Regions from separate parts of the Butyricimonas sp. Marseille-P2440 genome, predicted to be linked through region 1. Evidence: riboswitches for the same ligand, from Rfam matches in the RefSeq annotation. Region 1 holds a riboswitch; the other holds the start of a gene.
What was found. A riboswitch is a leader RNA that binds a small molecule or an ion and turns the genes downstream of it on or off. The one in region 1 is predicted to bind cobalamin.
Positions count from the first base shown of each region.

Region 2: it holds a riboswitch for cobalamin, as region 1 does, so the genes downstream of both, BN8899_RS06860 (ribonucleoside triphosphate reductase) here and BN8899_RS06420 (TonB-dependent receptor) in region 1, are expected to answer to the same signal.

Region 1 is NZ_LT594609.1:79,041-83,219, reverse strand. Features, by position in the region: gene BN8899_RS06425 (TonB-dependent receptor) at 1-1,210, opposite strand, end outside; cobalamin riboswitch at 1,266-1,474, opposite strand; cobalamin riboswitch at 1,604-1,805, shown strand; gene BN8899_RS06420 (TonB-dependent receptor) at 1,913-4,179, shown strand, end outside.
Region 2 is NZ_LT594609.1:198,182-202,360, forward strand. Features, by position in the region: gene BN8899_RS06855 (PKD domain-containing protein) at 1-569, shown strand, start outside; cobalamin riboswitch at 906-1,091, shown strand; gene BN8899_RS06860 (ribonucleoside triphosphate reductase) at 1,188-3,329, shown strand; gene BN8899_RS06865 (anaerobic ribonucleoside-triphosphate reductase activating protein) at 3,320-3,946, shown strand; gene BN8899_RS06870 (ABC transporter substrate-binding protein) at 3,992-4,179, shown strand, end outside.

The sequences.
Region 1 (4,179 bases):
AACGTTGCCGTTTGGTCAGAATGTCTTCCCCGGCGAGAGCCGTCGTGTCGTTTTTCTCGATCACGGTACGGGTATATACTTTCGAGTATTCGTAGTTGTTCGCGTTGATGTCAAGGCTGATGTACGCGGAGTTCCCAAACAGGTATTTTCCTCCTAACCCGATGCCGTAGTTCTCGTATTCCATGTTGTAGTCGAAGCCGGATTTGTCATCGGCATCTTTGTTGACGGGGCGGTCGAGTTTTTTGGTGAAATAATTTCCTTCCACGTATAGGTTCAGACTCTTCGACGGGTCGTAAGCGAAACGCTGGGTCACTATGTCCGAATGAAATTTGTCGGATACCTGGCGGCGGGTATAAACACTGTCTTCCGTGATATTGCTGAGCTTCCAGCCATTGGATTGTCTTCTCTGGTAAGAGGTCGATGACGAGAATTTGCCTGTATTTATATCTGCATTTATATTCTCGATAAAGCTGCCTTTTCCCCCGAAGCGGGTGGTGGAGGCGATATTGAGGGCGTCATGTGGTTGATCCGTGATGATATTGATAACCCCCGCGATGGCATCCGAACCGTAGAGAGAGGAGGCTGCTCCCTTGAGCACCTCGATACGTTTCACCTTACCCATGTCTACACGGGAGAGGTCTACATACCCGGAGATGTCCCCCATCATCTTTTTCCCGTTGACAAGGATGAGGATATATTCCCCTTTCATTCCGTTGAGTGTCATGTTAGTCCCCATGGCTGTCGGGCGGAAGCTGAACGAAGGGTTGAGCATCACGAGTGCATCCTCTATGGTGGAGATGCCGCTTTTCTTGATATCTGAAGCGGTCATGACTTCCACGGGAACGGGGGAGTCTTTCAGCTTCCGGTGGGTACCCGTACCGGAAACGACTACTTGATCGAGGTTAATCGGAGTAACTTCCAACCGGAAGATGATATCACTCTTGCTGCTGTTGATTTTCATGGAACTTACCTCGTATCCCGAGTAACTCGCCCGGAGCGTGTAGCTCCCGTCCGGGATGCGGTTCAATGTAAATTCACCTCGGTTGTTCGTGGCGGTACCAATGCTTGTGCCGACCAGACGGACATTTGCCCCGACAAGGGCTTTTCCCGTTTTGGCGTCCGTGACTTTTCCTTTCAGGGTGATTTCTGCGAAGGAAACACTCACTAAAGCTAATACGAATAATGTAGTTAGCGCTACAAATTTCTTCATGTAAGATTAAGTTTAAAAAGTTTGTAATAGTATTCCTGACCCCGGGAATACGCTATTATCTTTTTTTTGCTTTGGCAGGTCTCCTGACTACGCCCAAGAAAAATACCTTCCCGTCCCTCGGGACAGTGGTGTAAGAATCTTTCTTAGAATCTCCCGGTGGGAGAAACGGGCATCACAGTAGCGGGCACTGTGCCGGATTCTAACCGGCTTCCCTCTTGTGTGTTATTTGAATATTAACACATCACCAAAGACTTCGCAAATGTAGGCAGATTCAAGTAAAAAATGCAATTTAATGTAGAAAAATTTATAGCAACAGGTAAACCTGCCCAATGGTTCATGACTTGCAGAAGAATAAAAAATAAGTCAGAAAATGTATAATATAGAAAAATATATTACTTTTGCCCCTGTTTTGGTGTTACACCTTCTCTCGTGGAGGTGATACTTAATAGGGAATCCGGTGAGAATCCGGAACTGTACCCGCAGCTGTAAGTTCCTTTAAAAGGATTTTGTACTTCAAATGTCACTGGTGTTACAACCGGGAAGGCAACAAAATCTGGAACAAGTCAGAAGACCTGCCGAACGAGATAGACCATAGCTTTCGGGAAAAAAAGCGAGAGGGAAAAGATGTAATTTTACCTTGAAACTCATGTTGCCCTAAAGACTATGTTAATAATGCTTTATTCATTATTAATATATAGTTGTATGAAAAAAGTTGTAGTATTAGCATTAATGCTATTTGTGTGTGCCGGGTCACTCTTTGCTCAGGAGAATGACAAACGGAAAAAGAAAAGTATCACGGATTCTATTTTCGAGATCAAGAGTGTGGAGGTGATGGGGAAAAAGAATCATGCGGATGTGATGGGGTTGAATGTTCCCCTTCGATTTATCCCGATCAATTTGGTTAAAATGCCTTCCGAAATGCTGGAACGTAAAGGAATTACCGAGTGGGTGGATGCTGTTCGCTTCTTGCCTGGGGTGCGCATGGCTGATCAGGGTGGTTTGTGGAAACGATTTTATGTCGGGGGATCTAATATGCCGGCAGTACTGATGATCGACGGTATCCGGGATGACCGGCAGAGTATCAATACTTTCCCCTTGGGCGACCTCGCCTCGGCGGAGTCTATTGAGGTTTTGCGGGGTCCTGCGGCAATATTAGCCGGTTATGGAGCGATGGGTGGCGTGATTAATATCGTGCGCAAAAAGGTTTCTCCCCAGTTTTCTGCGGACGCCCGGTTCAGTTATGGGCGTTGGGACGTGAAGAAGGTTAGTCTTGGGTTCGGCGGTAAGTTGATCGGTCCCGTGGAATACTTGGCAAACTTGCACTACGCTACTCACGGGGGATGGCGGCGTATGTCACCAGAGCGTTTGTCCGGAATGGCGGCGTTGGGTGCCACGTTAGGCAAAAGCCGGGTAGATTTTACTTTCGGTTTTGAGAACGACCATTATACTGTTGAGCTGGGTGCCGCACCTTATATGCCGGGGGATATGCTGGATTTGGAAAATGAGAAAGTCGTACTCAAGAAAGGTGATAAACACCCGACTGCCGACATGGGACAAACGTACAACGACTTTGCCAACGATTCTCACAGCCGTAAGGGTTATAATTTCAAACTTAGTTACGTGTATTCCTTCTCGAATAGTTTGAAGTTGAAAGAAGTATTTGCCTTTGATCATAGTTATCACCGTACTTCAGGAGCCGGGAGTTTAGCTTACAAGAGCTCTACATCTCCTTTTGATGGGGCGGATTACAAGTATTATACCACGAAGAACGGCAAACAAGTTGCTAATTACGTGGATCTTGATTCTTTGCGCCGTTACGGACCAAGCGGTTTTTTCCCGAAACATGATACCTATAATAATACGGTGGAATTGACCGGTGACGCAGAGCTCGCTTCCATGCAGCACCACTATGCTATTGGTTGGAATTGGACGTATTTTGAACATTTCCAGTATAACGGTTGGAATTCGGGCGACACGTATGGTCCCGGCTCTGATGTGATGTTATCTGTCAAAGACCCCCAGCTCGTACAGGGATGGTGGGATCAGAATGTTTCCGATATTTATATTCGTAAATTTTGGACTCAAGGGATTTATTTCCGCGACGTGTTCGAGTTGAACGAGAAATGGAAGTTCATGGCTTCCGGGCGTATGGATTTCTACAAGCGGAAATACTCTGGTTATTTCCCCACGATTGACGGGAAATCATTCGACTATAAAAAAGAGGACATTGGCGAATGGCAGAGTTTCCATACTTCCGCTTTCACGTGGCACGTGGGAGCCGTTTATTTCCCGACACCGGAACTTTCCATACACTTGGCTCACGGGTCTGCTTTTACCCCGAATACCACGACTTACGCGGTGAATAACATTTACCTGGATAAAAATGGCAACGAGATTAATCCCGACACGGAAGGGGACAAGATTTTTGATCCCGAACGCGATTATTCTTTTGAGGTGGGCGCACGCTATACGCCGTGGGAATGGTTTGATGCCAGCGTGAATTACTCGTATGTCCGCCGTAATAATATGGTGACCAACGTGGGAACGCGTGAAGTGGACGTGGAACAACCGGATGACTCGATGCAACCGACGAAAATGACGGTTAGGGCACAAGTGGGACGTGCCGACATGAGCACGATCGATATGGATGTGACAGTTCGCCCAATTCCGTCGTTAGCGTTGCACGGGGCTTTGTGTTTCTCGGACTACCGGGTACGTTCCATCCGGGAGAGTGATGCTTTTCCCGAGTACAAACAGACAGGAAAGAATATGCGCACGACGGGAGTGCCCCGCACGACATACTACCTTATGGCTGATTACACGATCCCTTCTGGGATTTTCCGCTTCCTTTCCTTCCACTTGAGTGGTAATTTCCGGGATAAGGTGTACCGTGACGTGGCGTCTAACTTGTATTATCCCTCTTTGTGGTTGATGGATGCCGGAATATTCTATACGATTCACAATCATGT
Region 2 (4,179 bases), 120 kb from region 1:
GTGAAAACCGCTCTGCTCTCGCAATTCAATGGATCACCGGTACCAATATGCTGGAACCTACAGATGACGAAGTTTTCTTTCTCGCATGGGGATATCGCTGGGAAAAAGGGACAGAACCTCTAGGTATCGATATGTTGCGGGCGATCGCGAAAGCAGATCCCCGCCTCTATATTGCTCAATCGGGCAGTTATATTATCGGTTTTGGCTATGATGGAAACAATGACGGAAAAATTGAAGTAAGTAACGGGAACTTGACAATCTCTCAAGACAACTTTGTTGACGGCTTCTATGAACTTTCATCTCAAGACTTTGATAATTTGAAACCCGTTGATCCGGAAGATTATTGGTTAGGAGGGCTATACCAAGCTTATCCCACTTATTGGCTAGGACAGGGCAACGTAGTTCCGGAGTCCGAAGAATTCGACTATTCCAACTTTTTCGTGATCTATCGTTCTTTGGAAGACCTTTCTTGGGATGCATGGACTCTGTCCCCCATTGACTATGAGGAGATGAGGAACACTCTACCCATTCCCCGTCTATTGCAAGCGGCAGAACCCAACAAAAAATAGTCATAGACTATCATTCTGAAAAAATCCGATTGCTAATCAAATCCAAGCAATCGGGTTTTACTTTTTAAAAGGAGCGTACTATGTTGTCAAGTATCTCGTAACCCTATAAAGTATTCATAGCCAAAGACCGGACGAAATAATCAACTCTATTCAAAAATTCATTCATTCACATTTGGCCATAAATTTTCCGAATTCAAAAAGACAACAAAACACATCCATCCAAAAAGTTATCCAATTTTTGTTACAACAAATTATAATTCATCACATTAACAATACATACATTTCAAGGAAATTATTTTATTTGAAAACTGCTATTGAAATACAATTATTTTATCATACATTTGCCATGCATTCGGTTCACTCCGGTGACGAACAGGGAAGCAGGTGAAAATCCCGCACTATACCCGTAGCTGTAAGCTCTATTCAACGCTTGAATCAATAATCCACTGTCACGCTGTCGATGGGAAGGAGATTCAAAAGCGAGAGTAAGTCAGAAGACCTGCCGATTGCAAATAAATTGGAGCTTTCGGGTGAAAAGCGAAAAAGACAATTCTCTGCCATACACGATCCTTTCTCGTGTTTTCCCCGAAGTATTTTTTAATTATTAAAATTTTAATCATGGAAACATCAACCACGTTCTCAAGAATCGTGAAACGCAACGGGGAAATTTGCGATTTCAAACCGGAAAAGATTGAACAAGCCATTTTCAAGGCAACGAGAGCTATCGGACAGCCCGATCGTAAAACAGCACGGGAATTGTGTCATAAAGTCGTGCAAATCCTTGAAGCGAACACCCCAGAGCGGGAGCTTCCGCACGTGGAACAAGTCCAGGACACGGTGGAACTCGTTCTGTTCCAACACGGCGACCTGCAATTGATGAAAACATACCTGCTCTACCGCAAGCAACACGAGCAGATACGCAACTCGAAGACGCTGCTGACAAATATAGAAGTCATGGATAATTACCTGTCATTGAGCGATTGGAGAGTGAAAGAGAGCGCCAATTCCTCGTACTCGCTGCAAGGACTGAATCAACATATAGCGACGCAAATCACGTCCAATTACTGGTTGAGCCAACTCTACCCGGAACGTATCTCGGAAGCGCATAAAAGCGGGGCTTTGCATATCCACGACTTGGGATTCCTGAGTGTTTATTGCGTAGGCTGGGATCTGAAAGACTTGCTGACGGTCGGATTCCGGGGGGTAGAGGGAAAAGCACAGAGTAGCCCGGCAAAACACCTTCGCACGGCTCTCGGGCAGATCGTGAACTTTTTCTACACCATGCAGGGCGAAGCCGCCGGGGCTCAAGCGTTCTCGAACTTCGACACGTTCCTCGCTCCTTATATCCGCTACGACAATTTGAATTACAAGCAAGTGAAACAATGCTTGCAGGAATTTCTATTCAACCTGAACGTGCCGACCCGGGTCGGGTTCCAAACACCTTTTACCAATATCACGATGGATTTGACTGTACCCGATTTTCTGAAAGACGAACATATCGTGCACGGCGGTGAAGTGAAAGAAGAAGTGTACGGGGATTTCCAAGCCGAAATGACGATGCTCAACAAAGCATTCGCCGAGGTGATGAGCGAAGGCGATGCTTCCGGCAGCCTGTTCTCGTTCCCCATCCCGACGTACAATATTACCCCGGACTTTGAATGGAACAACCCGGATTACGAGGGCATCTGGGAGATGACAGCAAAATACGGCATTCCCTATTTCTCCAATTTCGTGAATTCCGACATGAAGCCGGACGACGTGCGCAGTATGTGCTGCCGCCTCCGGCTGGACAAACGGGAGTTAATGAAACGAGGCGGAGGATTGTTTGCCGCCAACCCGCTGACGGGTTCCGTGGGAGTGGTAACCATCAACCTGCCCCGGCTGGGATATGAAGCCGCGTCGGAAGAGAATTTTTTCCAACGCTTGCGCCATTTGATGGAGATCAGCAAGGAAAGCCTGGAAATCAAACGCAAAGTGATTGAACGTTATACCGAGAAAGGACTGTACCCTTATTCCAAATATTATTTACGCTATATCAGGGAACGCTACGGTTGTTTCTGGAAAAACCACTTCTCCACGATTGGCATCAACGGCATGAACGAGTGTTGCATGAATTTTCTCGGGGTACCCATTTCACACCCGGACGGGATGGAGTTCGCCCAAAAGGTGATGCACTTCATGCGGGATATATTGACGCAATTCCAAGATGAAACGGGAAATATATACAATCTTGAAGCAACCCCGGCAGAGAGTACTTCTTATCGTTTCGCCCTGCTCGACACTGCCGAATATCCCGATATTATCGTTGCGAACCACGAGCAATACAAGCAAGGCGCACAACCTTACTATACCAATTCCACGCATCTGCCCGTGAACTTCACGGATGACCTGTACGAGGCTCTTGACCAACAAGACAAGTTGCAAACGCTGTACACGGGTGGAACCGTTTTCCACGTGTTTACCGGGGAGCAGCAGACCTCCGCGCAAGCGGCGAAAAACATGGTTCGCAAGGTGACGTCTACTTTCCGATTGCCTTATATCACGCTCTCGCCGTCATTCAGCATATGCCCCTCGCATGGCTATATCGCGGGAGAACATTTCAAATGTCCGCATTGCGGGGCATCCTCCGAGGTGTACAGCCGGATTGTAGGTTACATGCGTCCCGTAAGCCAATGGAACAACGGGAAACGAGCCGAGTTCAATGATCGGAAACTGTTTGACAAGAGCGTCCAGAAAAAAGAAAGCGTATTATGCGAATAGGAGGATTCGTCAAACAAAGCCTGATTGACTGGGAAGGGAAAGTTACCGCAGTGATATTCACGAAAGGATGCAATTTCCGTTGCGGGTACTGCCACAACCCATCTCTTGTACTGCCGGAATTACTCCGGCAGACACAGGACATGAAGGAAGAGGACGTATTCGGCTTCCTCAACAAACGGCGGGATTGGCTCGACGGGGTGGTCATATCCGGGGGAGAACCGACGTTGCACGAAGACCTGCTCCCGTTTATCCAAAAAATAAAAGCCCTCGGGTTACCCGTGAAACTCGACACGAACGGGTCGAACTCGGAGGTTTTGCAACAATTGATCGCCGGACAGTGGATAGATGCCGTGGCTATGGATATCAAATCCTCACTCTCGCTTCCCGGTTACCGAAAGGTAAATTACACGATGACTGCCTCGTTGCTGGAAAAGATACAAGAATCTATCCGGATTATCAAAACCTCCGGACTGGAATACCAATTCCGGACGACGGTTATCCCACGAGTGCAAAGCCCCGAAGAAATACAAAGCTTACAAAAAGAATTCTCGGGTTCACACTACGTCATTCAAGAGTTCCGGGACGGGGATATTCTGGATAAACACATACACGAATAAACTAAATAATATTACTTTTACACCCTCATTTTATATATCAAGATCATGCAGAAGTTCATTTTATTATTCATATTACTTATCACGGCAATCACCGGATACTCGCAAAAGCATAAACGTATCGTATCGCTTGCCGCCTCCATCACGCAAAACCTGTACCTTTTGGGAGCAAACGAAGACATCGTGGGCTGTACCCGCTTTTGCATCACGGAACCGACGGATTCTATCCCGGTCGT